DNA from 4 places in the Mesorhizobium sp. BR-1-1-10 genome. Region 1 is predicted to be linked to each of the others. Evidence: predicted binding sites of a transcription regulator. Region 1 holds the regulator's gene; each other region holds the start of a gene.

Evidence for each region. Region 1 encodes PhoB, which activates phosphate uptake and scavenging genes when phosphate is short. Its sites were predicted from a motif close to TGTCATNNANCTGTCAT; they were not measured.
Region 2: LB555_RS23450 (acid phosphatase) is a predicted target of PhoB. The motif match lies at 2,137-2,153, and genes of this name have one in related genera.
Region 3: ppk2 (polyphosphate kinase 2) is a predicted target of PhoB. The motif match lies at 1,925-1,941, and genes of this name have one in related genera.
Region 4: LB555_RS21610 (acid phosphatase) is a predicted target of PhoB. The motif match lies at 3,867-3,883, and genes of this name have one in related genera.

The regions. Positions count from the first base shown of each region.
Region 1 is NZ_JAIUIL010000014.1:115,769-123,046, reverse strand. It holds gene LB555_RS26025 (ROK family protein) at 1-1,072, shown strand, start outside; gene phoB (phosphate regulon transcriptional regulator PhoB) at 1,075-1,764, opposite strand; gene phoU (phosphate signaling complex protein PhoU) at 1,784-2,491, opposite strand; gene pstB (phosphate ABC transporter ATP-binding protein PstB) at 2,517-3,320, opposite strand; gene pstA (phosphate ABC transporter permease PstA) at 3,317-4,168, opposite strand; gene pstC (phosphate ABC transporter permease subunit PstC) at 4,172-5,155, opposite strand; gene pstS (phosphate ABC transporter substrate-binding protein PstS) at 5,222-6,277, opposite strand; gene LB555_RS25990 (PAS domain-containing protein) at 6,809-7,278, opposite strand, start outside.
Region 2 is NZ_JAIUIL010000011.1:183,809-191,086, reverse strand. It holds gene LB555_RS23455 (DUF922 domain-containing Zn-dependent protease) at 1-480, shown strand, start outside; gene LB555_RS23450 (acid phosphatase) at 528-2,063, opposite strand; gene LB555_RS23445 (cytochrome-c peroxidase) at 2,277-3,518, shown strand; partial or broken gene LB555_RS23440 (GIY-YIG nuclease family protein) at 3,715-4,000, opposite strand; gene LB555_RS23435 (SDR family oxidoreductase) at 4,184-4,888, opposite strand; gene LB555_RS23430 (helix-turn-helix domain-containing protein) at 5,011-5,628, opposite strand; gene LB555_RS23425 (NAD(P)/FAD-dependent oxidoreductase) at 5,760-6,893, shown strand; gene LB555_RS23420 (ABC transporter substrate-binding protein) at 6,938-7,278, shown strand, end outside.
Region 3 is NZ_JAIUIL010000002.1:293,036-300,313, reverse strand. It holds gene LB555_RS04450 (glycosyl transferase family 90) at 1-699, shown strand, start outside; gene LB555_RS04445 (aldo/keto reductase) at 723-1,766, opposite strand; gene ppk2 (polyphosphate kinase 2) at 2,038-2,958, shown strand; gene LB555_RS04435 (dihydrofolate reductase family protein) at 3,028-3,672, opposite strand; gene LB555_RS04430 (glyoxalase superfamily protein) at 3,817-3,930, opposite strand; gene hemB (porphobilinogen synthase) at 4,179-5,210, opposite strand; gene LB555_RS04420 (DUF2066 domain-containing protein) at 5,324-6,145, opposite strand; gene LB555_RS04415 (enoyl-CoA hydratase/isomerase family protein) at 6,309-7,278, shown strand, end outside.
Region 4 is NZ_JAIUIL010000010.1:61,672-68,949, forward strand. It holds gene LB555_RS21585 (DUF6665 family protein) at 1-190, shown strand, start outside; gene LB555_RS21590 (cupin domain-containing protein) at 207-551, opposite strand; gene petA (ubiquinol-cytochrome c reductase iron-sulfur subunit) at 867-1,427, shown strand; gene LB555_RS21600 (cytochrome b) at 1,444-2,745, shown strand; gene LB555_RS21605 (cytochrome c1) at 2,773-3,645, shown strand; gene LB555_RS21610 (acid phosphatase) at 3,928-4,623, shown strand; gene LB555_RS21615 (adenine phosphoribosyltransferase) at 4,855-5,400, shown strand; gene LB555_RS21620 (MaoC family dehydratase) at 5,560-6,018, opposite strand; gene LB555_RS21625 (MaoC family dehydratase) at 6,015-6,482, opposite strand; gene LB555_RS21630 (uracil-xanthine permease family protein) at 6,634-7,278, opposite strand, start outside.

The DNA.
Region 1 (7,278 bases):
TATCCTGAGCGAAGGCAAGCCGAACGAGGCCGGCTCACTGAAACGCGGCCGGCCGCAGGTGGGCCTTTGTCTCAACCCCGAGGCCGCGGCGGTCATGACCGTGGTGCTGTCGCTGAATTTCCTCTCCGTCGCCCTCATCGACTACGCCGGCCAGGTGATATCGGAGGAGCAGCGCCGGCTGGACACGCTGACCATGTCGCGCGAGGCGCTGATCGGCGAATGCGTGGCCATCGTCCGGCGCCGCCTCGAGGATCCCGACCTCGATGTCGCCAGCATTGCCCGCATCGCGCTGGCGATCCAGGGCATCACAGACACCGAGGCGCGCGCCATGCTGTGGTCGCCGATCACGCCGCAGACGGACATTGCCTTCGCCGATATACTCGAAGCCGAATTCGGCATCCCCGCCACCATGGAGAACGACTGCAACATGATGGCTGTGGCGCTGCGCTGGCGCGACCCCGAGCGCTACCGCGACGACTTCATCGCCATCCTGCTCTCGCACGGCATCGGCATGGGCCTGGTGCTGAAGGGCGAGCTGTTCACCGGCACCCATTCCTCCGGCGGCGAGTTCGGCCACATGATCCATCGCCCGGGCGGCGCGCTCTGCCGCTGCGGGCGGCGCGGCTGCGTCGAGGCCTATGCCGGCAACTATGCCATCTGGCGTAATGCAGGAAAGATGGGTGAGGACGCCAAACCGGTCGACGTCAGCGACGCCGACATGCGCGCATTGGCGGCTACGGCGCGCGAAAGAGACGGACCGGAGCGCGAGGCCTATCGCAAGGCCGGCGAGGCGCTGGGCTATGGCCTTGGCAGCCTGTTCGCGCTGATCGATCCGGCGCCGGTTGCGATGGTCGGCGTCAGCGCCGCCGCCTTCGATCTGATCGAGCCGGCCTTGCGTGAGGCCATCGCCCAGACCGCCGGCGGCCAGCATTCGACGTCGATTTCCTTCGATACAGAGCCGAACGAATTGCCGCTGATCCGCGAGGGCTGCGCCATGCGCGCGCTCACCTTCGTCGACCAGGAGATCTTCGCGCCGGGCGTGCAGGTGAGATCCGGCAAGAACGTGGCCTGATCTCAATCCTCGCGGATTGCGTAGCCCGCGCCACGGATGGTGCGTATCACATCGGGCATGCGGCCATTGTTGACCGCCTTGCGCAGGCGGCCGACATGCACATCCACGGTGCGCTCGTCGATGTAGATCGTCTCGCCCCAGACATTGTCGAGCAACTGGCTGCGCGAGAACACGCGGCCGGGATGGCGCATCATGAATTCGAGCAGCCGGAACTCGGTCGGTCCGAGCCGGATCTCGCTCTTCTTGCGATAGACCCGGTGCGATTCGCGGTCGAGCACGATGTCACCGACCTTGAGCACGCTGGACAGCACTTCCGGCTTGGCGCGGCGCAGCAGCGCCTTGACCCGGGCCATGAATTCCGGCGTCGAGAACGGCTTGACCAGATAGTCGTCGGCGCCGGTCGAGAGGCCGCGCACGCGGTCGCTCTCCTCGCCGCGCGCCGTCAGCATGATGATCGGCAATCGCTCCGTCTCGGGCCGCATGCGCAGGCGCCGACAGAGTTCGATGCCGGAAACCGCCGGCACCATCCAGTCGAGCACCAGGAGGTCGGGCACGTTTTCCTGGAGGCGTATCTCGGCTTCGTCGCCGCGTGTCACCACCTCGACCTGGTAACCCTCGGACTCCAGGTTGTAGCGGAGGAGCACGCCCAGCGGCTCCTCGTCCTCCACCACCATGATGCGTGGCGCGATCATCGATCGATCATCCCTGCCGTCAAGCCGCCGGCACCGACATCGCCGTCTCGTCCTGCTTCGGACGGTTGGCGGGCAGTTGCGTGCCGGTCAGCACATAATACGCATTCTCGGCGATGTTGGTCACATGGTCGCCGATGCGTTCGAGATTCTTGGCGCAGAACAAAAGATGCGTGCAAGCCGTGATGTTGCGGGGATCCTCCATCATGTAGGTCAGGAGTTCGCGGAAGACCGAAGTGTATTTGACGTCGATGCGTTCGTCGTCATTCCTGAGCTTGGCGAGGGCGGCGGCATCGCCCGCCGCATATTCCTCGACGACGCCCTGCACCTGGATCAGTACCAGCTGCGCCATGGAGTCGATGGAATGCGACAGGTCGCGCGGCGTGGCGGTGAGGCCGACCGAGCCGACGCGCTTGGCGATGTTCTTGGCAAGGTCGCCGATGCGTTCGAGATCGCCCGCCATGCGGATCGAGCCGACGACATGACGCAGATCGTCGGCCATCGGCTGGCGCTTGGCGATCAGGGTGATGGCGCGATCATCGAGTTCGCGCTGGCGCGCGTCCATGATGGCGTCGTCGGAGACGACGCGCTGTGCCAGCGCGTTGTCGGAATTCAGCAGCGCCTTGGTGGCGCCGCCGACCATCGTGCCGGCGAGATCCCCCATGTCGCTGATCAGCCTGCTGATCTGTCCGAGATCCTCGTCGAAGGCTGCGACTGTGTGTTCGGCCATGATCCTGGTCCTCGTATGCGTGAGATCAGCCGAAGCGGCCGGTGATATAGTCCTGCGTGCGCTTCTCGCGAGGCGACGTGAAGATTTTCTCGGTTTTGTCGAATTCGACCAGCTCGCCCAGATACATGAAAGCCGTCTGCTTCGACACGCGCGCGGCCTGCTGCATGTTGTGGGTGACGATGACGATCGTGTAGTCGGCCTGCAACTCGTCGATCAATTCCTCGATCTTGGCGGTCGACAATGGGTCGAGCGCCGAGGCCGGCTCGTCGAGCAGGATGACCTCCGGCTTGACCGCCACGGTGCGGGCGATGCAAAGCCGCTGCTGCTGGCCGCCCGACAGGCTGAGGCCGCTGGCGTTGAGCTTGTCCTTGACTTCGTTCCACAGCGCGGCGCGTTTCAACGCCTGCTCGACACGGCCGTCCATCTCGGCCTTGCCGATCTTCTCGTAGAGGCGGACGCCGAAGGCGATGTTCTCATAGATCGACATCGGGAACGGCGTCGGCTTCTGGAACACCATGCCGATCTTGGTGCGCAACAGGTTGAGGTCCTGCGAGCGGTCGAGAACGTTCTGGCCGTCGAGCAGCACCTGACCCTCGGCGGTCTGCTTGGGGTAGAGCTCGTAGATGCGGTTGAAGACGCGCAGCAGCGTCGACTTTCCGCAACCCGATGGTCCGATGAAGGCCGTCACGCTGCGCTCGGGCAGCGACAAGGTGATGTCCTTCAGCGCCTTCGACTGGCCGTAGTAGAAATTGAGGTTCTTGACCTCGATCTTCGCCTTGGCGGCTGCGTCTGTCGCAATCGTCATGTCTGGAGACAACATCTGGCTCATTTGTCCTCTCTGCGTCCGGTCAGGCTGCGCGCAAAGATGCTGAGCGCGAGAACCGTCAATGTGATTATGAGTGCGCCGGTCCACGCCAGTTGCTGCCATTCCTCGTAAGGGCTGAGAGCGAACTGGAAGATGGTCACCGGCAGGCTGGCCATCGGCGCATTGAGATTGCTCGACCAGAACTGGTTGTTGAGCGCCGTGAAAAGAAGTGGCGCCGTCTCGCCGGAAATGCGGGCAATGGCCAGCAATATGCCGGTGACGATGCCGGACATCGCCGCGCGGTAGGCCACCGAACGAATCACCACCCAGCGCGGCGCGCCAATCGCCGTGCCGGCCTCGCGCAAAGCGTTCGGCACAAGGTTGAGCATGTCCTCGGTGGTACGCACCACGACGGGAATGACCAGGATGGCCAGTGCCACGGCACCGGCGATGGCCGAGAAATGTCCCATCGGCCGCACCATCAATTCGTAGACGAACAGGCCGATGATGATTGAGGGCGCCGACAGCAGGATGTCGTTGATAAAGCGCACCACGGTGGTGAGCTTCGAAAAGCGGCCATATTCGGCCATGTAGGTGCCGGCCAGCACGCCGATCGGCGTGCCGACGACGATGCCGATAATAGTCATCACGATGCTGCCGTAGATGGCGTTGAGCAGGCCACCGGCATCACCGGGCGGCGGGGTCATTTCCGTGAACACTGAGAGCGAAACGCCCGACAGGCCCTTATAGAGCAGCGCGCCGAGGATCAGCGCCAGCCAGGCAAGGCCGATGCCGGCGGCGACGACGCAGAGCGTCATCATCACGCCGTTCTTGCGCTTGCGGCTCTGGTGAAGCGATGCGGCTGTCGACATCGGTCAGACTCCGGTACGGGCATCGATGCGCATCAGCATGTAGCGGGCGATGGCAAGGATGAGGAAGGTGATGACGAACAGGATCAGGCCGAGCGCCACCAACGAGGAAGTGTAGAGATCGCCGACGGCTTCGGTGAATTCGTTGGCGATGGTTGCCGAGATCGTCGTTGCCGGCGCGAACAGCGAGGCGCTGATCCGGTGGGCGTTGCCGATGACGAAGGTGACCGCCATGGTTTCACCGAGTGCACGGCCGAGCGCAAGCATGACGCCGCCCATGATGCCGATGCGGGTGTAGGGGACGACGACCCGGCGTGTTACCTCCCAGGTCGTGCAGCCAATGCCGTAGGCGGACTCCTTCAGCACCGGCGGCACCGTATCGAACACATCCTTGGTGATCGAGGTGATGAAAGGCAGGATCATGATGGCCAGGATCATCGCCGAGGTCAGCAGGCCGATGCCATAAGGAGGCCCGGCAAACAGGCTGTTAAGGCCGGGAATGCCGTGGAACACGTTGATGATGAAAGGTTGCACTGTCGTCTGCAGGAACGGTGCCAGCACGAACAGGCCCCAGATGCCGTAGATGATCGAAGGAATGCCGGCCAGCAGTTCCACCGCCATGCCGATCGGGCGCCGAAGCGGACGCGGGCAAAGCTCGGTAAGAAAAATGGCGATGCCGATGCCGAGCGGCACAGCGATCAGGATGGCGATGGCCGAAGTGATGATGGTGCCATAGATCGGCGCCAGGGCGCCGAATTTCTCGGTGACGGGATTCCAGCTCTCGGTGGTCAGAAAGGAGAAGCCGAAGGTCGACAGTGCCTGCCAGGAACCGGCGAACAGCGAGATGGCGACGCCGCCGAGCAGCACCAGCACGAGAATGGCGGCGGCGCGGGTCAGCCCATGGAAGATCGAATCGGTCAACGCGAACCGTCTGACGGTGGCGTCGCGTGAACCTCGAATGGCTGGCAAGGCTTCGTGGGCAGCGCTCATGTCAAGCTCGGCTCTTTGTGTTGATTGAAAAGGAGCGCCGCGGGGCGGCGCTCCTCCAGAAAGATATTACTCGCCGGCGTAGACGGGCTTGCCGTCGGCCTTGATGTCGGCCTTCCACGAAGCCTTGATCAGGTCGACGACGCTATCGGGGATCGACACATAGTCGAGCGCCTTGGCGGTTTCCTTGCCGTCCTTGTAGGCCCAGGCAAAGAACTTGAGCGCTTCGCCGGTGGCTGCGGCATCGTCCGGGGTCTTGTGGATCAGCACCCAGGTCGAGGCAGCGATCGGCCAGGTGGCGTCGCCCGGCTCGTTGGTGATGATGACGTTGAAGTTCTTGGCGCCCTTGAAGTCGGCGTTCGAAGCAGCCGCGCCGAAGGATTCGAGCGACGGCTCGACGACCTTGCCGGCGGCGTTCAGCATCTTGGAGTAGGAGAGATTGTTCTGCTTGGCATAGGCATATTCGACATAGCCGATGCCGCCGTCGGTCTGCTTGACGGTGTTGGCAACGCCTTCGCTGCCCTTGGCGCCGACGCCGGTCGGCCATTCGACGGCCGTATCCGAGCCGACCTTGTCCTTCCAGTCGGGCGAGAGCTTCACGAGGTAGTCAGTGAAGTTGAAGGTCGTGCCCGAGCCGTCCGAACGATGAACGACGGCGATAGCGGTCGACGGCAGCTTAAGGTCCGGGTTCAGGGCCTTGATCGCGGCATCGTCCCAGGTGGTGATCGCGCCGAGATAGATCTGGGCCAGCGTCTTGCCGTCGAGGACGAGTTCGCCCGGCTTGATGCCCGTGAGGTTGACGATCGGCACGATGCCGCCCATCACCATCGGGAACTGCACGAGGCCGTTCTTTTCCAGATCGGCGTCGGACATCGGCTTGTCGGTGGCGCCGAAGGTCACGGTCTTGGCGATGACCTGCTTGATACCGCCGCCCGAACCGATCGACTGATAGTTGAGGCCGATGCCGGTGTCCTTCTTGTAGGTGTCGGCCCATTTGGCGAACACCGGATAGATGAAGGTCGAGCCGGCGCCGGAAAGGTCAGCCGCCATTGCTGCGGAAAGGGTGAGGGTGGACGCCGCAGCCATTGCAATCGCAACGGCCGCCGAGCGGATGAAATGTCTCATGTGGCCTGCTCCTGTTCGGAAGATGGTCTCTCGGCGCCACTTCTTGCCGGCGCCCGCTGAGGCCAATAGCCTTCGATTATAACAGTCGCATGACAGTTTCATGTCAGCCCGGTAACGCGTTGCCGGTAACGCGAAAGACGCCGATCTCGGGCGCTCGCGGCGCGGTCCGAGTTTACCCCCGGAATCAGGGGCTTGAGCCGTCCGACCGGCTGAAATCACCCCGGACTCGACCAGGCTTTTCCCAAATGAAGAAAATCCGGACGGGAGCGCGTTGCTCGCAGCCAGAGCGTGTCATGGCCGGGCCATCGCCAAAAACAGGTCCGTTGGGGTAGAGTGACACTGTTTCTTGCAGGCGGTCGCTGCTCCCGCCCGTAACTGAGAAGAGCGGAATTCGATTTCGCTATTGTTCCGGCTGGACACGGCCTTTGATATGGCGCGATCGCACCATAGTCATTGCACGCAGCGGTAGCAGCGAATCTCCGCTGATTCCTTGTTGCCTCCCCGGATCCTGCAATTCAGGCGACGCGGGCTCTATCCCGCGTTGCGGTGGACCTGACGGCCGGCGCCGACCCAGCGCTCGACCTTCTCGAGCAGGGCCCTGGGGCTGATCGGCTTGGGCAGATAGTCGTCCATGCCTGCCTCCAGGCAGCGCTCGCGGTCGCCCTTGAGCGCATGCGCGGTGACGCCGACGATCGGCACATGCGTGCCGGTCTCCTGCTCCAGCAGGCGGATCGCGGCCGTCGCTTCGAGACCACTCATCTCCGGCATCGAGACATCCATCAGGATCATGCACGGATTGAGCGTACCGAAGGCGTCGAGCGCCTTGCGGCCATTGCCGACGATCTCGAAACCATAGCCGGTCTCGCCGAGGATTTGCGTGAACACCATCTGGTTCACCTCATTGTCCTCGGCCACCAGTATATCCAGCCTGTGCCCGCCGGCCGTCGCGGGCAACCTGGGGCGAACCTGTGGCGGCTGCAATTGCGCGCGCTGCTCGGATG
Region 2 (7,278 bases), on a different contig from region 1:
TCCGGGCTCGAGCTCTACCGGTCGATTGGCGAGAACGGGCCGAATGTCGGCATTACCCGCGCCATTGCTCACACCAATTTCAAGCTGACCTGGACCAGGGATTATCAGCCGCGTGCCGGAGCCTGCGTGCTGGTCTCGGCCAAGCCAAAGCTCATCATCACCTACACCTTGCCCAGCCCCTCCTCGCCGCTGCCGTCCGCCATCCAGAAGAACTGGGAGGTTTTCCTCGCAGGCGTCAGCGCCCACGAAAAGGTGCATGGCGCGACCATTGTCGACATGGCGCGCAAGATCGAGGCGGCGACGGTCGGCCTCACCGTTCCCGACGATCCCAAATGCAGCAAGATCCGGGTCGAGATGACCAAACGCCTGTCCGCCCTTTCGCAGGCGCAGCGGCAGGCAAGCCGCGATTTCGACCGCATCGAACTCGGCCAGGGCGGCAATCTGCAAAAGCTCATTCTTGCCCTGGTCAATGGCGGCTGAGCCACCGCGCCTCGCGGCGCGGCGGCGTATTCGCGGTTCGCTCCGCCCTAGCGGCTGAGATCAAGCGCGGCTGACAGATCCCCCATCGGCGGCTCGCCATTGGCGGCCAGCGCCTTGTCGCGGGCGACGATGCCCGTCAGCACCGGCAGATCGTAGCGCGCGGTGATGAAGCGCAGGATCGACGTCGTATCGTATTGCGTGTGGTCAACCGTGCCCATCCTGGCATAGGGCGAGACGATGAAGGCCGGGATGCGGTTGCCCGGGCCCCAGCGGTCGGCCTTGGGCGGCGCGACGTGATCCCAGAAGCCGCCATTCTCGTCATAGGTGACGACGACCAGCATGTGGCTCCATTGCGGGCTCTTCTCCAGATGCGCGACGAGGTCGGCCAGATGCCGGTCGCCCGATGTCACGTCGGCATAGCCTGAGTGCTCGTTGAGATTGCCCTGCGGCTTGTAGAAGGCGACCTGCGGCAGCTTGCCGTCGTCGATCGCCTTGATGAACTCGGCGCCATCCAGGCCGCCATCCCTGAGATGCTCGGTGCGCGCTGCCGTGCCGGGCGCGTAGGCGGCGAAATAGTTGAACGGCTGGTGGTGGAACTGGAAGTTCGGCACCGGCGTGGCGTTCTTGCCGTCGAGCGCCGTCTGCCAGGCGCCGGCGTACCAGGCCCAGTCGACCCCCTTCAGCGACAGGAGATCGCCGATGGTGATGTCGTGCTGCGGCGGCAGCGTGGTGGGCGCGGCCGGATCGGCCAGCGCCTTGTCACCGCCCTCGGCAGGCTTGTTGGCGCTCGGCTGATAGGGCGGCTGCATGGTGTTGACGGCGTAAAAATCGGGCGTGATGGCGCCGTCATTGACGAATTTCGGCACGCCGCCCAGCGCCGACGGCGGCGAATTGTCGGCCACCTTCAAGGTCGTTCCGTCGGCCTCGACCACGGCGATCTGGCCCTTGATCGGACTCGTGTCGGCATGCGGATAGACCGGCGTACAGGCGCAGGCGAGCTGGAAATGGTTGAGGAAGGAGCCGCCAAAGGCGCCCTGGAAGAAATTGTCGGCCAGCACATATTTCTTCGCCACCTGCCACATCGGCAGGCTCGAGCCGTCATAATGGCCCATGACCAGCCCGCCGGAATCGGCCCAGGCGACGAATTTATCGTTCTTGCCGCCGTCGATCTGCATCTGCTCCTGGTAGAAACGGTGCCACAAATCGTGGGTGATGACATTGGTGCCTTCGTTGAAGCCCTTGGGATCGTCGATGGCGAAGGCCGCGTTGGCGAGATGCGCGGTCTGCGCCTCCGTCACCACGGGCGTGACGCCCTTTCCGGTCAGCCCGCCCCAGGCCGGCGGCAGTTCGGTCAGCGGCTTGCCATCGCGATCGAGCTGGCGCGCCTGTTCGGCCGAGACATTGGCCAGCCCATTGGCGCCGGGGAAGCCACCATAAAGATTATCGAAGCTGCGGTTCTCCGCATAGATGACGACGACGGTGTCGATCTTGTCGAAGCCGGGAGGGGCGGCATTGGCGGCCGCAAGGGGAAACAAAGCCGAACCGGCCAGACAGAAGGAAGTGAGGAACTTGAGCCTCGTCATGGAAAGACCTCGTGGCAGACTTTAACTAGAAGAGCTATTGCGCGGGAACCATAGGCAGCTAACGTGGATGCCTTGTCACCTTTGTGACATCCGCCGCCGCGGCGAACACGGTTTCGTGAGCACTGGGACCGGTCATCAATCCGTTGCACTGCGTTCTTATTTCCGGGCCAAAGCGGACCGTGCCCCATGATGACGAGACGATGGAAAAGCCTGATGATCGCGAGTGCCGCGATCTCGGCATTTGGCTTTGCCGCGCCCGCGAATACGGCGGGGCCGGACGGGGTCCATCCCGGTCCGCTGTCGCGTGGCCAAGCCTTCGCACGCGCCGAGGCGCTGACTGCCTTGGGGCGAAGGATGTTCTTCGACCCGGCGCTCTCGGCTTCGGGAAAACAGGCCTGTTCCTCCTGCCACGATCCGCGCCATGCCTTCGGTCCGGCCTCGGCATCTCCCGTCGAGATGGGCGGCCCGAACCTCGACCTGCCTGGCGTGCGCGCGGTGCCGTCGCTGCGCTATCTCGAGGCGGCACCCGCCTTCACCGAGCATTTCCACGATTCCGAGGACGAGGGCGACGAGAGCGTCGACAATGGCCCGACCGGCGGTCTGACCTGGGACGGCCGCGCCGATCACGGTGTGGACCAGGCGAAAATCCCCCTGCTCTCGCCCTTCGAGATGGCAAACAAGGATGCCGTGGCGGTCTCCGCCGCCTTGCGCAAGTCAGCCTATGCCGATGACTTCAAGGCAACCTTCGGCAACGATGTCTTCGACCGCCCGGACGATGCCTTCGACGCCGCCGCCGAGGCGCTTGGCACGTTCGAGCAGAGCGCGGTCGACTTCTACCCCTATTCCAGCCGCTACGACGCCTTCCTCGCCGGCAAGGCGACGCTATCGGCGCGGGAATTGCATGGCCGCGCCCTGTTCGAGGACGAGGCGAAAGGCAATTGCGCCTCCTGCCACCTCAGCGAACCGGCCAATGACGGTGAGCCGCCGCAATTCACCGATTTCGGCCTGATCGCCATCGCCGTGCCGCGCAATCCGGCCATCCCGGCCAACGCCGACCCGGCCTATGTCGATCTCGGCCTGTGCGGTCCCCTGCGCACCGATTTCCGTGGCCGCACCGACTATTGCGGCCTGTTCAAGACACCGACCCTGCGCAACGTCGCACTGCGCAAGAGCTTCTTCCACAACGGATATTTCCACACGCTGCGCGAAGCGGTGGCCTTCTACGCCAGCCGCGACACCGACCCCGGCCGCTGGTACCCGAAAAACGCTTACGGTACGGTCGATAAATATGACGATTTGCCAAAGGCTTACTGGCCGAACTTGAATCAAGACCCGCCCTTCGGCGGCAAGAAACCCGGCGACAAGCCGGCGCTCGACGATGCCGAGATCGACGACATCGTGGCGTTTCTGCAGACGCTGACGGATGCGGATCAGGCGGCGAAGCGGTCGCAGTGAACTGGGAAGCCACGTCGTAAGGGTCGCTAGTTGACGTGGGGATTAGCCGAAGCCCTCCCTCGCTTCGTCATCCTAGGGCGGAGCAAGGAGCGAAGCGACGCGGCGCAGACCCTAGGATCCATGCCGCGACGCTTGCGACGGACAAAACGGTGCCGAACCTGGCTCCAACCTCCGACGAAACGCCATCAAACCGCGACCAACCTGTTCCGCGAAACAGCTCGAACCATTCCGGATTGGTCTTCTCGATCAGTTCGATCTTCCATTGTCGCGACCAGCGCTTCAGCGATTTCTCGCGTTGAATGGCGTCACGAATGTCGAAATGTTCCTCGGTACCAGACCAACCGCTGCACACCGTAGCGCCTGGTGAAGCGCGAACCTTCGCCGGATTTGTGCTCCGGCATGCGGCGACCGAGATCGTTGGTGACACCGATGTAGATGGTGCCGCCCTTCTGGCTCGCGGTCACGTAAACATAGCCGGTCATGCGTTGACGGTAACCGCCAACCCGTCCGGGGACTATCCTCGTTCGCCGTATTTTTTCGGCCCACGTCGCGGCATGGATCCTAGGGTCTGCGCGGCGTCGCTTCGCTCCTTGCTACGCCTAGGATGACGAAGGGAGGGAGGGCTTCGGCTAATCTGAGAGGTATGGGATCGCCGCAGCCGCCTCTCACAGCGCCCGGATCACACCCCCATCCACGCGGATATTCTGCCCGGTAATATACCCTGCCCCGTCCGACGCCAAAAACGCGATCGTCGCGGCGATCTCCTCTGATGTGCCATAGCGCTGCATCGGCACGTTGTCGCGGCGCTCTTCGGTGGCGGGCAGGCTGTCGATCCAGCCGGGCAGCACGTTGTTCATGCGCACATTGTCGGCCGCGTAGGTGTTGGCGAAAATCTTGGTGTAGGCGGCAAGGCCGGCGCGGAACACGGCCGACGTCGGGAACATCGCGTTCGGTTCTGCTACCCAGGCCGTCGAGATGTTGATGATGGCGCCGCCCTTCTGCTTGACCATCTGCGGCGCCACGATGCGCACCGGCCGGATGACGTTCATCAGGTAGACGTCCATGCCGGTGTGCCACTGCTCGTCCGTGATCTCCAGGATCGGCGCGCGCGGCCCATGGCCGCCGCTGTTGACCAGCACGTCGATGCGGCCATAGCGCTCCAGGGTCAGGTCGGCGAGCCGCTGCAGATCGTCGTTCGACTGGTTGGAGCCGGTGACGCCGAGCCCGCCAAGCTCCTTGGCCAGCGCCTCGCCCTTGCCGGACGAGGACAGGATGGCGACCTTGAAACCATCCGCCGCCAGCCGTTTGGCCGCCGCCGCCCCCATGCCGCTGCCGCCGGCCACGATGACGGCTGTCTTTTCTACACTCATCGGATTTCCTTTTCAGATTGGCGAGAGCTACGGTTTCAGCGGTCCTATAGCCGGTTTCGCCGCGCAGTTCGAACGAGAAAGCCTGAATCGAGCTGCAGAAAACTTGCGCGGTGAGCTGCGCCCTATCCTTCAACCGTCTCCAGCTCGCTCAGCAGCGTGCCTTCCATGTCGGGCTCGTCGCCGGAGCAGACGCACAGCATCTCGGCGTCGCCCTCGCCCACCGACAGATAGGCGTGGCCCATGGTGGAATCGATGTAGACGCTCTCGCCCGCTTTCAGCCGCACCGGCGCGTACTGGTCGGTGTGCAGTTCGATCTCGCCCTTGAGCACGATCAGGAATTCCTCGCCGGCATGCCTGGTCAGCGGGCCGAACTCTTGCGGCGTGCGGGCGCGCGCATAGGCGTGGATCGGCACCATGCGCTTGCGCACCAGGTCGGTGGCCAGATACCGGTAGTCGTAGTTGCGGGTCAGCTGGCGCAGCGTGTTGGACTGCGAGGTCACCGAACGGCGGGTGCGCGCTGCCGGCTGCTTGCGGTCGCCGCTGAGCAGTTCCGTCACATGGATGCCGAGCCCCTCGCAGATCTGCAGCAGCTTGTCGTAGGTCAGCGACATCTGGTCGTTCTCGACCTTGGACAGCGTCGACACCGCGACGCCGGTGAGCGCGCTGACCTCCTGCAAGGTCCAGCCATGGGTTTTTCTCAAAGCCCGCAGACAATCACCGAGATTGGGTTGCTCCGACATTGCCAGCTCCAAGGCGCGGGATCGCGCCGCTCCACCCTAGGTAGTCGAACTCCCCGCAGCCATCAACAACATCGAAATTTTCTTATACGCTAAATATTGACTGGATACGAAAATATTTTTACGACTGACGGATGCAGTCAAAGTCCTTCCAAAAGATTGTCGTCATCGGCGGCGGCATTGCCGGCCTCTCGCTTGCCGCCGAGGTGGCGGGCTGGGCCGAAGTCACCGTCATCGAGCGCGAACCGCATCTCGGCTACCACGCCAGCGGACGCTCCGCCGCTCTGTTCACCGAGACCTATGGCAACCGCCTCGTGCGCGGGCTGACGCTGGCCAGCCGGCAGGCAATCGTCGAGGGCGGTTTCGTCGCCCACCGGCGTGGCGCGCTGCATGTCGGATGGACCGGTGAAGATGCCGCCATCGACAAGCTGGCTCGTGATTTGCAGGCGCTGGTGCCATCAGTGCGCCGCCTCTCGGCGGCCGAGCTCCACGCGCTGGTTCCGGTCATTGCCCAGCAAGCCACATGCGGCGGCGTCTATGAGCCGGACGCGGTGGATGTCGACACGGACAAGATGCTTGCGACCTGCGCGTCCAAGCTCAAAGCCGGCGGCGGCACCATCCGCACCGGCGAGGAGGTCCGCGCCATCTCACGCGACGGCAGCGCTTTTAGGGTTGAAACAAGCGCCGGCGTCTACTCGGCTGACATCATCGTCAACGCCGCCGGCGCCTGGGTCGATGTCGTCGCCGGCATGGTGGGGCTCCCGGGCCTCGGCTTCCAGCCGAAACGGCGCACCGCCTTCCTGTTCGATCCGCCCGCCGGGTTGGACATCGCCGGCTGGCCGCTGGTGGTCGACCTGCACGAGCAGTTCTACTTCAAGCCCGATGCCGGCAGATTGATCGGTTCGCTCGCCGACGAGACGGACTCCGAGCCTTGTGATGCGTATCCCGAGGATATCGACGTCGCCATCGCCGTCGACCGCATCGAACAGGCGACGTCGATGCGCATCGGCCGCCCGTCGACGCCATGGGCAGGCCTGCGTACCTTCGCTCCCGACCGCACGCCGGTCGCCGGCTTCGACCCGCGCCTGCCCGGCTTCTTCTGGCTCGGCGGCCAAGGTGGCTACGGTTTTCAGGTGTCGCTGACGCTGGCCAGGCTGAGCGCGGCGCTGATGCGCGGCGAGCCCATGCCCGACGACGTCACCGCACTCGGCGTCACCGCTGGGGCGCTGGCGCCCGATCGCTTCCTTACCCCGGCGACGACGCCATGAAGTTCCTTCCCTCAACCCCGAATGTGTCATCAGGAGCGTTTGCGATGAAATCTCTGCGCGCGGTGCTTGCCCCGTCCCTTCTGGCCACGTCCCTTCTGGCCACGTCCGTTCTGGCCTCATCCATCCTTCTCGGCGGACAGGCCTACGCCAAGACGCTGGTCTATTGCTCGGAAGCCAATCCCGAGACCTTCAACCCGGCGATCGGCATCGCCGATTCCACCATGGACGCCGCCGCCAAGACGATCTTCAATCGGCTGGTCGAGTTCAAGCCGGGCACCACCGAGGTCGGCCCGGCGCTGGCAGAAAGCTGGGAGGTTTCGCCTGATGGCAAGACCTACACTTTCCATCTCAGGCACGGCGTGAAGTTTCAGTCGAACGAGCATTT
Region 3 (7,278 bases), on a different contig from region 1:
CCATCATTGCTTATCGACCTGAAGTTCGGTGATGTCATCGGCGTGCCCAAGCTGCCGACCCTCGTCAAGGACCGGCCGATCCGCGCCGACAACGGCAATGCCGTCGTCATGAAGTTCAACAAATTCCGCCACTTCCACATGCCCGTCGATACCGTCGCCTTCGCCGACAAGCGCCCTGCCGTGGTCTGGCGCGGCGACCTCAACAACCCGATCAGGACACGGTTCCTGGATGTCGCGCGCGACTTGCCGTTCTGCGATGCCGGTTCGCACAAGCGCAGCGCACCGGCTAAGTACAGCAAGCCTTTCCTCAGCATCAGCCAGCACCTGCGCTATCGCTACATCGTCTCGCTGGAGGGCAATGACGTGGCGACCAACCTCAAATGGATCATGAATTCCAACTCGCTCTGTCTGATGCCGCCGCCGACCTACGAAACATGGTTTGGCGAGAGCCAGCTCGAGGCCGGTGTCCACTATGCGCCGCTCGACCCGGATTTTGCCGATCTCGGCGAAAAAGTGCGCTATTTCGAAGCGCACCCGGCCGCGGCGGAGCGCATCATCGCCGCAGCCAATGCCTATTGCCGCAAATTCTCCAATGAACGGGACGAGCATGCGATCTCGTTGCTGGTCCTCTACAAATATTTCGTGCTCGGCGGCCAGATCGAACCCGATCCCGAACTCTGGCGGTTTATCGGCAGCTAACTCTGCTCTCGGCCTGACGCCGATCAGATATCGCTGCGGTCGAGAACCAGGTCGGCGGGGCCGAAGCGATCCTTCGCTGTCAGTTGCTGGTGCCAGTAGGGGTAGAGCAGAGCCGGCCGGCTGACCGCGTCGAGGCGCTGGCGTTCTTCGGTGCCGAGCTTCAGGGCCGCCGCCGCAAGGTTGTCCTTGAGCTGAACGTCATTGCGGGCACCGATCACCAGCGAGGAGACGGCAGGGCGTCCAAGCAGCCAGGCGAGCGCCACCTGCGCCGCCGAGACGCCACGATCCTTGCCGATCTCGACCAGCACATCGACAATCCGCCACAGCCGGTCCTCGTCGCGGATCGGCGGCTCGGACCAGCCGGCAAGCTGGCGAGCGGTCGGGCTGTCGCGGCGGTATTTGCCCGACAGCAGGCCGCCGGCGAGCGGGCTCCAGACCAAAACGCCCAGCCCCTGGTCGACCGAGATCGGCAAGAGCTCGTACTCGGCCTCGCGCGCTTCCAGCGTATAGTGGATCTGCTGGGTGACGAAGCGTTGCTGGTGACGGCTGTCGCTGATGGAAAGCGCCTTCATCACCTGCCAGCCGGAATAGTTGGAGCAGCCGATGTAGCGCACCTTGCCCTGGCTGACCAAACTGTCGAGCGCGGCAACGGTCTCCTCGAGCGGAGTGAGGCCGTCCCATTGGTGGACGAAATAGATGTCGATGACATCGGTCTTCAAGCGCTTCAGGCTGCTCTCGCATTCACGGATCAGATGATGGCGCGACAGGCCCTCGTCGTTCGGGCCCTTGCCGATCCGCATCCGCGCCTTGGACGCGATCAGCACATCGTTCTTGCGCTTGCCGCCGAGAGCTTCGCCTATGATCTCTTCGGAGAGGCCGTTGGAATAGACATTGGCGGTGTCGATGAGGTTGATGCCGGCATCGATGCACATATCGATCATCCGCTTGGCTTCGGCGAGATCGCTGTTGCCGACCGCGGCGAAGGGCCCGGCGCCGCCGAATGTCATGGTGCCAAGCGTCAGTGTCGAAACCTTCAGGCCGGAACGGCCAAGGGTGCGGTATTCCATGTCAGATCCTCACGATTTTGTTGAAGAGGCGTGCCGGCAAGGCAGGCCTGGAAGGCGACCGCGCATTTGTAGGACAATTCGGCCGGCTTGTCGCCATGCGACGACGGTCGATCGATCGTACATTGCGGAATTTGAAACGCCGGCAATTGCGCCTGTGCTGCAATAAAACCGTCACTGCCGGCCTATATTGAAGTCGGCTCAGGTGTTTCCATTGGCCAGCAATTGGAGCGCCCAGTGGTAACCGACAGGGCTTGCAAGCGGAGCAGTTGATATGACCGAGCTGAAACAGAATTCCCCTGCCAAGGACTGGCTTGAAGCCGAGCTCGCCGACACGCTCGACGAGGACTATGAGCTCGAAATGTCGGAGCCGGCCCTCTCGATGGAGATCGCCAAGATCTACAAGAACTCGCATCCGCCTTCGATCGATCGCATGCAGTATTTTCGCGACCTGATCAGCCTCCAGTCCGAATTGATCAAGCTGCAATCCTGGGTCGCCTACCACAAGAAGAAACTGGTGGTGATATTCGAGGGCCGCGACTCCGCTGGCAAGGGCGGCGTCATCAAGCGCATCACACAGCGGCTCAATCCGCGTATCTGCCGCGTCGTGGCGCTTCCGGCTCCGACCGAACGCGAGAAGTCGCAATGGTATTTCCAGCGCTATGTCCCGCATTTGCCGGCAGGCGGCGAGATCGTTTTGCTCGACCGCTCCTGGTACAACCGCTCCGGCGTCGAACGGGTAATGGGTTTTGCCAGCCCCGAGCAGGTCGAGGAGTTCTTCCATGACGTGCCGGAGTTCGAGCGCATGCTGGTGCGCTCGGGCATCACCGTGGTCAAATATTGGTTCTCGATCACCGACGAGGAACAGCAAATGCGCTTCCTGATGCGGATCCACGACCCGATGAAACAGTGGAAGCTGTCGCCGATGGACCTGCAGTCGCGGGTGCGCTGGGAACACTACACCAAGGCCAAGGAGGAGACCTTCGCCCGCACCAACATTCCCGAGGCGCCCTGGTTCATCGTCGAGGGTAACGACAAGAAGCGCGCGCGGCTGAACTGCATCGACCATCTGCTCAAGCAGCTGCCGTATGAAGAGGTGCCGCACGAGGAGATCACGCTGCCGGAGCGCGTCTTCAACCCGGAATACGAGCGCCAGGTGCTGCCGCGCGAGCTTTACGTGCCGGAGAAGTATTGAGCGAGAGTTTTGTCTTTCTCCCCGTATAGTGACGGGGAGAAATGGGCTTTCGTCGAGGGTTTCGCCACCTTACGCCCGCTTGATCACCACGTGCGTGGCCAGTGCCGTCGCCACCTGTTCGCCGCACTGGTAGCCCAGATTCAGCATGTCGAGGCCCGCAAAAAGGTTCTCGCCTCTGCCAAGCAGCACCGGCGAGATCGCCAGGTGCATCTCGTCGATCAGCTTTTCCTGCAGATACTGCCGGATGGTGGAGACGCCGCCGCCGACCCGCACATCCTTGCCTGACGCGGCGGCTTTGGCTTGTTCGAGAGCCGAATGGATGCCGTCGGTTACGAAATAAAAAGTCGTGCCGCCTTCCATCACGATGGGATCGCGCTTGTAATGAGTCAGCACGAAGGTCGGGACGTGATAGGGCGGATTGTCGCCCCACCAACCCTTCCAGCTGTCGTCAGGCCACTCGCCCCGGATCGGCCCGAACATGTTGCGGCCGAGGATCCAGGCGCCGACATTCTCGAAGCTGCGCGCCGCAAAGTCTTCGTCAACGCCTGTCTCGCCGCCTTCCTGGCCAAACATCTTGCGGAAGGTGCGAGTGCTGAAAGCCCATTTGTGCAGGGCCGGTCCGCCGACACCGAGCGGATTTTCAAGGCTCTGATCGGGACCGGCGCCATAGCCGTCAAGCGACAGGCTGAAAGCGTTGACGCGAAGTTTGGACATGAGGACCTCCTCCTTGAGAACCGGTTGTATTTTGCAAGTGGTTTCTTCTAGCAAACTGATCTTGAATTGCAAGCGGTTTTCGAGGCGGAAAAAAGGTATTTCCGAATCTTGCCGCCAAGCTACGGTCGCCGCCTCATTGGCCGGTCAGTGGCGCGCGACGATCTCAAGGGCCTCGCTGTGCCTGATCGGCAGGTCGCGGGCGGCAAGCGCCTCCCGCATGGCTTTCGCCATCGTCTTGGCATCGCGATAGGCAAGCATGTCCGTTTCTTCGGGTCACGGCGAAGCCTTTGTCAGTGCCCGCAATGCCGACACCTTCGCCCGACGGTGAAACGGGTCAGGAAGCATCCTCAGGAGGCGTTCGCCATACCTCTTGGCCGAGGTGCGGGCTGCCGGCCGCTCCCATCATAGCTGCAGCCGCCAGTTTTTGTCAGCGGGTTTTCGATAGAACCGCCGACCAGTCGAAAGAGTGGTGACATCTACTGAAGTGCCTTGCCCGGGAAGCCGGGCTACCCCTTCAGCATCACAGCCACTTCGGGTGCGAAATAGGTCAGGATGCCGTCGCAGCCGGCGCGCTTGAAGGCGAGCAACGATTCCAGCATCGCCTTCTCTCCATCGATCCAGCCATTGGAATCAGCCGCCTTGATCATCGAATATTCGCCCGAGACCTGGTAGGCGAAGGTCGGCATCTGGAATTCGTCCTTCAGCCGGCGGATGATGTCGAGATAGGGCAGGCCGGGCTTGACCATCAGCATGTCTGCGCCCTCGGCGAGGTCCTGTTCGGCCTCGCGCACCGCCTCGTCCGAATTGGCGTGGTCGATATAATAAGTCTTCTTGTCGCCCTTGAGCAGACCGGCGGTGCCGACCGCCTCGCGATAGGGGCCGTAGAAGGCCGAGGCGAATTTGGTGGCGTAGGACATGATCGCCACGTCCTGGAAACCGCTGGCGTCGAGCGCGTCGCGGATGGCGCCGATACGGCCGTCCATCATGTCGGACGGCGCGATGATGTCGGCGCCGGCCGCTGCCTGGATGACGGCCGCCGCCGCGACCTGTTCGACGGTCTCGTCATTGACGATGATGCCATCGCGCAGGATGCCGTCATGGCCATGGCTCGTGAACGGGTCGAGTGCGGCGTCTGTGATGATGCCGATCTCGGGTACCGCGTCTTTGATGGCGCGTGTGACGCGGTTGATGATGTTTTCAGGGTCGAGGATGTGGGAACCCGTCTGGTCGCGCAGGCCGAGATCGACGTTGGGGAAGGTGGCAAGGGCCGGGATGCCGAGCTTGGCCGCCCGTTCGGCCTCCTTGACGGCAAGGTCGACCGAAAGCCGGAAGACGCCGGGCATGGCGGCAATCGGCTCTCGGACATTCCTGCCCTCGACGACGAAGATCGGCCAGATCAGGTCGTCGACCGAAAGCCTGTTCTCCTGCACGAGCCGGCGCGACCAGTCGGCCTTGCGCATGCGGCGCAGGCGGCGGCTGCCGGTGACGTCATCGACGCTGCGCGCGCCGGCAGCTTTTGCTGGGGTGAATTTGTTCATGGCCAAAACTCCGGATCGGTGGCTTTTACCACGAGCCCTTGGTGCTGACCAATGCGACACGTTTGTGCCAGTGCCGAAAGCTCCCTGTAGCGCTGTCCACCACGCCTGTTGGTTCAGGGCTGCCCGTTGCCCGAAAGGATCTGTGCCGCGCCTCCGATTGCCACGCGGAACGCCTCGTCGAAGCTGACACCGCGCACCTGCCAACGATAGGTCTTGCCGTGATCGGCCAGTCGCCAATCGGCGATCCACCCCAGTTCCTCGTCGCTCCATACGATGCTGCCGGCGAGCGCTCGGTCGCCTCCGGCTTGTTTGGCCACCCGATCCAGCCTTGCCATGTCCGTCGCGCGTAGCGCTCCTTCACCAAAGTCGGCAAGTTGCGCGGCTTTCGGAAACGCGACATGCATCAGCATCGGACCGGTGGCATTGACGAAGGATTCGCGCATCGTCTCGCCACGTCCTTCCTCGGCGCTCAGCATGAAATGCCGCGCGCCTTGTTCGGTCGTGAGGAAGACGGTGAGTGTCGGTCGATCGCCAAGCCAGGGCCTGCTGCCGAGCGACGCCAGCAGCCTGTCGATCACGTCAGGTTTGTAGAAGCAGGTGAGATCATGCGGCCGGTCATGCGTCCCTTGCTCGTCATGGATCGGAATGCCCTCCATCCGGTCATGGTAGCGGAACGAGTCGACAAAGCTGCCGGCCTTGTCGCGCAGCGCGTCCATTTCGCGTCTGGCAAGCAGCCGCTGATCGCCCGAAACACGGACGAGCACCTTGTCGAGGCAGGTCCTGAAGCCGAGCTGACGATTTTCTTCACCCTGGCCGGTGACAATGGTCTGCGAGTGGTAAAGGTCGCCAAGGTCGGCTGCCCCTGCGGGGACATTGGTTGCCCACAAAAACGGCAGGCAACTCAGAACAAAGGCAAAGCGCAAAAATTGCGGCATGGCTAACTATCCTGCTCTCGGCCTGTCGTACCGGCCACCAATGTCTAGCATCGGCGACCGCTAGCCGCCAAGATCGAGGCGGCCAGGCTGCAGCCATTGACGCACCCATGTGCCGCCTTTAGCACTTCAGTCCCGCAGGCGCGGGAACAAGGATTCTCTGGCGATGGATTTTGGTGGAGGCGACGAAATTCGCTTCGAAAGGTTGGGCAGGGCCGGGGTCGTCACGCTGACGCGGCCGCAGGCGCTCAACGCCGTCACCCATCGCATGATCAAGGCGCTGGGCAAGGCCCTGCGGTCTTGGGAGCGCGACGAGGGTGTGGATGTCCTCGTGGTCAAGGCCGAGGGCAGGGCGTTTTCGGCCGGGGGCGACATCCTGCACATCTACGAAGCCGGCCGGGCTGGAAACCCACCGGTCGATTTTTTCGCCGACGAGTATCGCCTCAACGCCTACATCGCGCGTTTCAAGAAGCCCTATGTGGCGCTCATCGACGGTATCGTGATGGGCGGCGGGGTCGGCATTTCCTTCCACGGTTCGCACCGGGTGATGACCGAGAATGCCCAGTTCGCCATGCCGGAGGTCGGCATCGGCTTTTTCCCGGATGTCGGCGCCAGTCATCTGCTGCCCGACCTTGGCGGTTCCTTCGGCATGTACCTGGCGCTGACCGGGAACCGCATTCGTTATGGCGATGCGCTGTGGTCTGGGCTGGCCACCCACACCATCAAGGCTGAAGACCAGACAAGCTTCCTCGATCGGCTGGCGCTGACGGGCGATCCGGAATCGGTGCTGCGCGGTTTCTTTGTTCCGGCCAAGCGGGAGACCGACAGGCCGATCCTGGAGGCGATCTCCCGCCATTTCGCCCAACCGTCGCTGCCGGATCTGATCGACAGCCTGGACCGCGCGGGCAATGACGAATTCGCCACCGGGACGCTGGCAACGATCCGCACGCGCTCGCCGACCAGCCTTCGCGTCGCCTGGCGACAGATCAGCGCCGGGCAGACATTGTCGATGGACGACTGCATGAGGATGGAGTTCCGCATCCTGAACCGGATGCTGGCCGGCCACGATTTCTACGAAGGCATCCGTGCCGCCATCATCGACAAGGGCTCGAAGCCGCAATGGCGGCCGGCAGCGA
Region 4 (7,278 bases), on a different contig from region 1:
CGAAGAAACCTTGGCGCGGTTGCGCGATAACGGGGACGATGGGTTGCGCCCCCGTCTGCTCAAGGAGGCTGCCGTGGCCGTTCACGCCTATTTCATCCAGCGCGAACTGTGCGGCCTTCGCAAGCATGACGCCGTGATCCGCGAATACAATATCCCCAAGGCGGTTCTAGTGAGGCTGGGCGCCGCGTAAAATCAGTTTTTAGGAATCACTCCAGCCATTCGGTGATGAAGCTGCCGTTTTCGTGAATGTCGGTCGTTTCCAGCGGACCGGGACCGAGATTGGTGAACTTGTGCGGCGTGTTGGGCGGCACGATCAGGATCTGCCCCGCCGAAGCCTCGATTTCCTGGTCACCGACCGTGAAGAGGCCGGTTCCCTGGCGGATGATGAAGATCTCCGCATAGGGATGGGCGTGCAGCCGCGGGCCGCCGCCGACGTCGGGCAGGTGATTGAAGATCAGGCAGGAGTTTGAGCCGTAGGCACCGCACTGCAGTTCGCCCTTCCAGTGGTCGGAACGAACAGCCCATTGCTCGCGATCGATGACGTGCGCCATGCGAAGGAGGATAGATCACACCGGCGCCCTGTGTCGAGGCAAGCCGGAGCCTTGGATTTTGCTGATATTTCCCGGTTGTTTAGCCGCCCTTTGCAGCCATTCGCCGTCCCGCCGGACACGAGGGGATTTTGTCCCCGCGACAATCTGCCCTTGTGCCTTCACCCGTCTGGACAAAAACGGGCTTCACGCATAAACCGAAGTCCAAATGCCGGAGGAATTCGCTAGCCTGTTCGCCATGCGCTGTCGGGTTGGCGTGATTGAGCGGGGAACAAGGCTCGGCCACCGGCGCGGAAGAGGCGAAAGGATCAGGCACCCGTGAGCGCAACCGACATCCACGATCCCAATCGTCGAGATTTTCTCTACGTCGCCACCGGCATGGCCGCCGTGGTCGGCGCCGGTGCCGTGGCCTGGCCGTTCATCGACCAGATGCGCCCCGACGCCTCGACGCTGGCGCTCGCTTCGGTTGAGGTCGATGTCTCCTCGCTGGCGCCTGGCAGCTCGCTGATCGTCAAGTGGCGCGGCAAGCCGGTCGTGGTGCGCAACCGGACCGAGAAGGAAATGAAGGACGGAGAGGCCGTCAGCCTCTCCGATCTCAAGGATCCGATTGCCCGCAACGCCAATTTGCCGTCCGATGCGCCGGCGACCGACGCCAACCGCACCACGCCAGGCAAGGAAGCCTGGATGGTGATGGTTCAGGTCTGCACCCATCTGGGCTGCATCCCGCTCGGCCAGGAAGGCGATTTCGGCGGCTGGTTCTGCCCGTGCCACGGTTCGCAATACGACACGGCCGGCCGCATCCGCAAAGGCCCGGCGCCGGAGAACATGGCGATTCCGGTATTCAAATTCGTTTCCGACACCAAACTCCTTATCGGTTGAGGCAGGGGATATTTCGATGAGCGAGGGACACTCGACCTACACGCCGAAGACCGGTATCGAACGCTGGTTCGACGCCCGCATGCCGCTGCCCAGGATGGTCTATGACAGCTTCATCGCCTATCCGGTGCCGCGCAACCTGAACTATATGTGGACCTTCGGCGGCATCCTGGCGATCATGCTGGTGGCGCAGATCCTGACCGGCATCGTGCTGGCCATGCACTATACGGCCGACACCAATCTCGCCTTCGGTTCGGTCGAAAAGATCATGCGCGACGTGAATTCCGGATGGTTGCTGCGCTACATGCACGCCAACGGCGCCTCGTTCTTCTTTATCGCCGTCTATTTGCACATCTTCCGCGGCCTCTATTACGGCTCCTACAAGGCGCCGCGCGAGCTGCTGTGGATCCTCGGCTGCATCATCTACCTCCTGATGATGGCGACCGGTTTCATGGGCTATGTGCTGCCATGGGGGCAGATGAGCTTCTGGGGCGCCACTGTCATCACCGGCTTCTTCAGCGCCATTCCTCTGGTTGGCGACTGGATCCAGCAGCTCCTGCTCGGCGGCTTCGCCGTCGACAATCCGACGCTGAACCGCTTCTTCGCCCTGCATTACCTGCTGCCGTTCATGATTGCCGGCGTCGTCGTTCTGCATGTCTGGGCGCTGCATGTCGTCGGCCAGTCGAACCCGACCGGCATCGAGGTCAAGTCGAAGACAGATACCGTGGCCTTCACGCCCTACGCGACCATCAAGGACGCGTTCGGCATGATCGTGTTCCTGTTCGTCTTCGCCTACTTCGTCTTCTACCTGCCGAACTATCTCGGCCATCCGGACAACTACACGGTCGCCAACCCGCTTAAGACGCCGGCCCATATCGTCCCGGAATGGTACTTCCTGCCGTTCTACGCAATCCTGCGCGCCATCACGTTCAACATCGGGCCGATCAATTCCAAACTCGGCGGCGTGCTGTGCATGTTCGGCGCCATCGTCATGCTGTTCCTGGTGCCGTGGCTCGACACCTCCAAGGTGCGCTCGGCGGTCTACCGGCCCTGGTACAAGCTGTTTTTCTGGCTGTTCGTGGCCGATGCCATCCTGCTGGGCTGGCTGGGCTCGCAGCCGGCGGAAGGCAGCTATGTGTTCATGGCGCAGATGGCGACGCTGTTCTACTTCGCCTTCTTCCTGATCGCGCTGCCGGTGCTCGGCTTGATCGAGACACCCCGCAGGCTGCCGAACTCGATCACCGAGGCGGTGCTCGAAAAGAACAAGGGTGGCAGCGGGCATCCGGCGGGCGCCACGGCAGCACCTGAGACCAAGGGCTGAGCGGTAGAGAATCTAAGGGGATTTGGCATGAAAAAGATTCTCACCTCGCTTGCGCTGGTCGGCCTCGTGGCCGCCGGCACCGGAGTTGCAGGCACTTGGGCGTTCGCGGCCGAAGAGGCGCACAACGCGGCGGCACCGACGCATTTCCCGATCAACGAGCCGAAGGAAATGAGCTGGAGCTTCACCGGCCCGTTCGGCACCTATGACAAGGCGCAGTTGCAGCGCGGGCTGAAGGTCTACAAGGAAGTCTGCTCGGCCTGCCATTCGATGAACCTGGTGGCGTTCCGCACGCTTTCGGACCTCGGTTACAGCGACGCGCAGATCAAGACGCTGTCAGCCGAATACACAATCCATGATGGCCCCAACGATGCCGGCGACATGTTCGACCGTCCCGGCAAGCCGTCCGACCATTTCCCGGCCCCATTCGCCAATGAGGAAGCCGCCGCTGCCTCCAATGGCGGTGCGGCGCCGCCGGATATGTCGTTGCTGGCCAAGGCGCGCGGCGTCGAGCGCGGCTTCCCGCAGTTCGTCTTCGATATCTTCACCCAGTATGATGCCGGTGGTCCCGACTACATCCATTCGCTCTTGACCGGCTACGACCAGACCCCGCCCGCCGGCATGGTCATCCCCGAAGGCACACACTACAACCCGTACTTCATGTCCGGCGTGTCGCTGAAGATGCCCAAGCCGCTCTCCGACGGCCAGGTCACCTATGACGACGGTTCGCCGCAGACCATCGACCAGTATTCCCGCGACGTGGCTGCCTTCCTGACATGGGCTGCCGAGCCGCACATGGAAGACCGCAAGAAGATGGGCTTCCGCGTGCTGGTGTTCCTGCTTCTGTTCGGCGCCCTGGTCTACCTGACCAAGCGCAAGGTGTGGGAAGCCGTCGCGCACTAGGCCTGTTGATCTTCAGGTGAGGCCGGTCTGCAAACGATGGCTTCCTGCGCTTCCGGTGCTCACGTACTTCAAGTACGCTCCGCTCCGGTTCTCGGAAACCATCGTTTTCGATTCGGCCTGACCTGAATCTCAAAGGCCCTGGGCCGTTCAGTGTACAACATGGGGCGCCGCGAGGTGCCCTTTCTGCTTTTTGAGTGGATTGCGCCTCCACGTCTCGGCGGTGTCACATGGCCGTCACCACACATCGCGATCCTGCGGCGCTCTCATCAAAGGATCACGCCCATGAAAAGATACGCATCGCTTGCGGCAGGCCTGCTGCTGCTCGTCGTAGGTTCCGCGGCCCGCGCCGAAGACGCAAAACCATTCATCACCAACAAGGATGTCGACCTGACGATGATCCTGCCGCCGCCGCCGGCCAATGATTCGGCTGAGACCAAGGCCGAGCTTGGCGAAGTGCTGACCATGCAGGTCACGCGCACACCCGAGATGGAAGCCCGCGCCATCGCCGACGCCGAGGAAAACGTCTGGCGTTTCGCCGATGTCATGGGGCCGAATTTCAACAAGGACAAGCTGCCGAAATTCAGCGCCTTCTTCGATCGCGTGGTGGAGACCGAAGGCGCCGTCGTCGATCCGGCCAAGGATGTCTGGAAGCGCCCGCGTCCGCACCAGCTCAGCGATCTCGTCAAGCCGGTGGTCAAGCTGTCGAGCTCCGGTTCCTGGCCGTCCGGCCATGCGACCGTCGGCACGATGATGGGCATCATCCTGTCCGACATGGTTCCGGAAAGGCGTGCTGAGATCATGGCGCGCGCGGCTGAGTTCGCCCACAACCGCATCGTCGGCGGCATCCACTATCCGTCCGACGTCGAGATGGGCAAGATTTCCGGCAGCGTCATCGCCGCCGTCCTGCTCAACCGGGATGACTTCAAGGCCGAGTACGACGTGGCCAGGGCGGAGCTTCGTTCCGATCTCGGCATGTAGGATTTGGCCGATAGCCATCCGTTCGAGCGGGGCGCCTTCGGGCGCCCCTTTTTCGTGGCTGCGCCCAACAGGAGGAAAATCGCCTGGTGGTTGCTCCCAGCCCGTAGTCAATTCCTTTGCCGGATGCGCTTGTCTCGGTCGCCACATCGCGCTAGCCGTTGTCGGTCGCGCCGGGTTACGATCGGCCCCGCGCCGTTTCACTTTGTCAGCCGGATCATTCGGAGCCGCTTCATGAAACCTTCTCTCGAAGACACGCTGCTGGCCTCGATCCGTACCATCCCGGACTATCCCAAGCCCGGCATCCTGTTTCGCGACATCACCACGCTGCTCGGCAATGCGCGCGCCTTCCGCCGCGCCATCGACGAGCTGGTGCATCCCTATGCCGGGCAGAAGATCGACAAGATCGCCGGCATCGAAGCGCGCGGCTTCATCCTGGGCGGCGCCGTTGCTCACCAGCTCTCGGCCGGCTTCGTGCCGATCCGCAAGAAGGGCAAGCTGCCTTATGAGACCGTGCGCGTCGCCTACAGCCTGGAATACGGGCTGGACGAGATGGAGATGCACAAGGACGGCGTCGCGCCCGGCGAGAAGGTGATCCTGGTCGACGATCTGATCGCCACCGGCGGCACGGCTGAAGCGGCGGTCAAGCTGCTGCGCCAGATCGGCGCCGACATTCTCGCCGCCTGTTTCGTCATCGACCTGCCGGATTTGGGCGGGCGCGCCAAGCTCGAAGCGCTCGGCGTGCCGGTGCGAACGCTGATCGGGTTCGAGGGGGTTTGAGACCGGTTTGCCGAAGGCAAATTGAAAGGTCCAGTGGACCTTTCAAAGATCTCGAACGCCCGGAGCGATAGCGAAGGGCAGGGAGGCAACACGATAACCAGCGCGGGTGCCGCCCTCATCCGCCCTTCGGCCACGCCGTAAACGGGGCGAAGGAAGAAACTACTCCACCTTCACCAGCACCGCGCTTTCGAACTCCAGCACCTTGCCGCCGGTCGAATCAGTGGCCTCGCAGAGCAGCGCCAGCAACCGCCAGCCGGGGCGGGACGCGATGGGGCGGTGGGACAGCGCCGTGCGCGTGAAGGTGATGGTTTGCCCGGCAAAGACGGGCTTCAGCCACTTCAGGTTCTTGAATCCGGGCGAGGGGCCGAATTCGGGCACCGGGCCGTCCCAGCCTTCGGCGTCCAGGCGGCTCTCCAGGTTCAGCTTCATCCAGGTGGCGGCGGTATGCCAGCCGGAGGCGCAGAGGCCGCCGAGCACGCTCTTCTTCGCGGCCTCTTCGTCGATGTGAAAGATCTGCGGGTCGTATTTGCGGGCGAACGCCTTGATCGCCTCGGGCTCGAATCTGTGCGAGCCCAGCGTCACCGTGGTGCCGATGCGGAAGAATTCGTCGAGCGTCATGCCGCATTCCCCGCGTCGCGCGTCAGGAACATGACGGAGTTCTCGAGCTCGAAGACGCTTTCGCCGCGCTGGTTGACCAGTTCGCTGCGCATGGTCACGAAGCCGAGTTGCGGCTTCGATTTCGACAGGCGCCTGGCCAGAACCACCAGGCTGCCCCGCAGCGTATCGCCGGCGAGCACCGGCTTCTTCCATTTGACCTGATCGACTCCTGGTGCGCCCTGGCAGGTGGAGTCCAGCAGGAAGGCATCGGACAGCATGCGCATGAACATGGCGCAGGTGTGCCAGCCTGAAGCCGAGAGGCCGCCCAGGATACTCGCCTTGCCGGCCTCCTCGTCGAGATGCATCGGCTGGGCATCGAACTCGCTGGCGAACTCGATGATTTCGGCCGCGCTCACCTGTTTGGTGCCGAGATCGAACGAGATCCCCTCGACGAAGTCCTCATAGGCCCATGTCTTGCCGGTCATGGTCTGGCATCCCTGCAGAACGCGCGATCCGTATGGATCGGCAAACCCGGATGCAGGCCGCGGGCGATTTGGTCAAGCCCTTTCTGGTGAGCCAGCCGGCGCGATCGGGCCCGCGGCGGCCGTAGGGGCCAGCCGCGGCGCCTCCGATCGCCTAGCGGGCGTTCGGCAGGATCTGGTGCAGGACAATCGCCCAGACGGCGCCGAAGGCTATGGATGAGCCCAGAATGTACTGCACGATATCGGGCAGCGTCTTGACGAAATCCGGCGGTACCAGCGTGGCGAACAGCGCCATCAGGATGGGCAGGCCGATGACCAGCATGTTGCGTTCGGTCAGCGGCGTCCCGCGCACCACCCGAAAACCGTTCATGGCGATGACGACGCAAAGCACTCCGAAGACGCCGCCGATCACCGGCCCCGGGATTGAGGCGATGACCGCCGAAAGCTTGCCGATCAGCCCGAACAGCACCAGGAAGATGCCGGCCGCCCCGAAGGCGGCACGGCTGGCGATGCCGGTGATGGCGATGATGCCGGCGTTGGACGAATAGCCGGTGACCGGCGTGCTGCACAGCAGCGCGCTGATCAGGCAGCCAAGGCCTTCGCCCGTGGCGCCCCGGTCGAGCTGCTCGTCCGAGAGCGGCTTGTCGATGACGGCACCGACCGCGAACCAGGTGCCGGTGGTTTCGGCCAGGACGACGATGTAGACGATCAGCATGGTCAGCGTCGCCGACCAGGAGAAGGTGACGTCGAGATTGAGGAAGGCGATGCGCGGCATGGAAAACCAGGTCGCGGCGGAAAC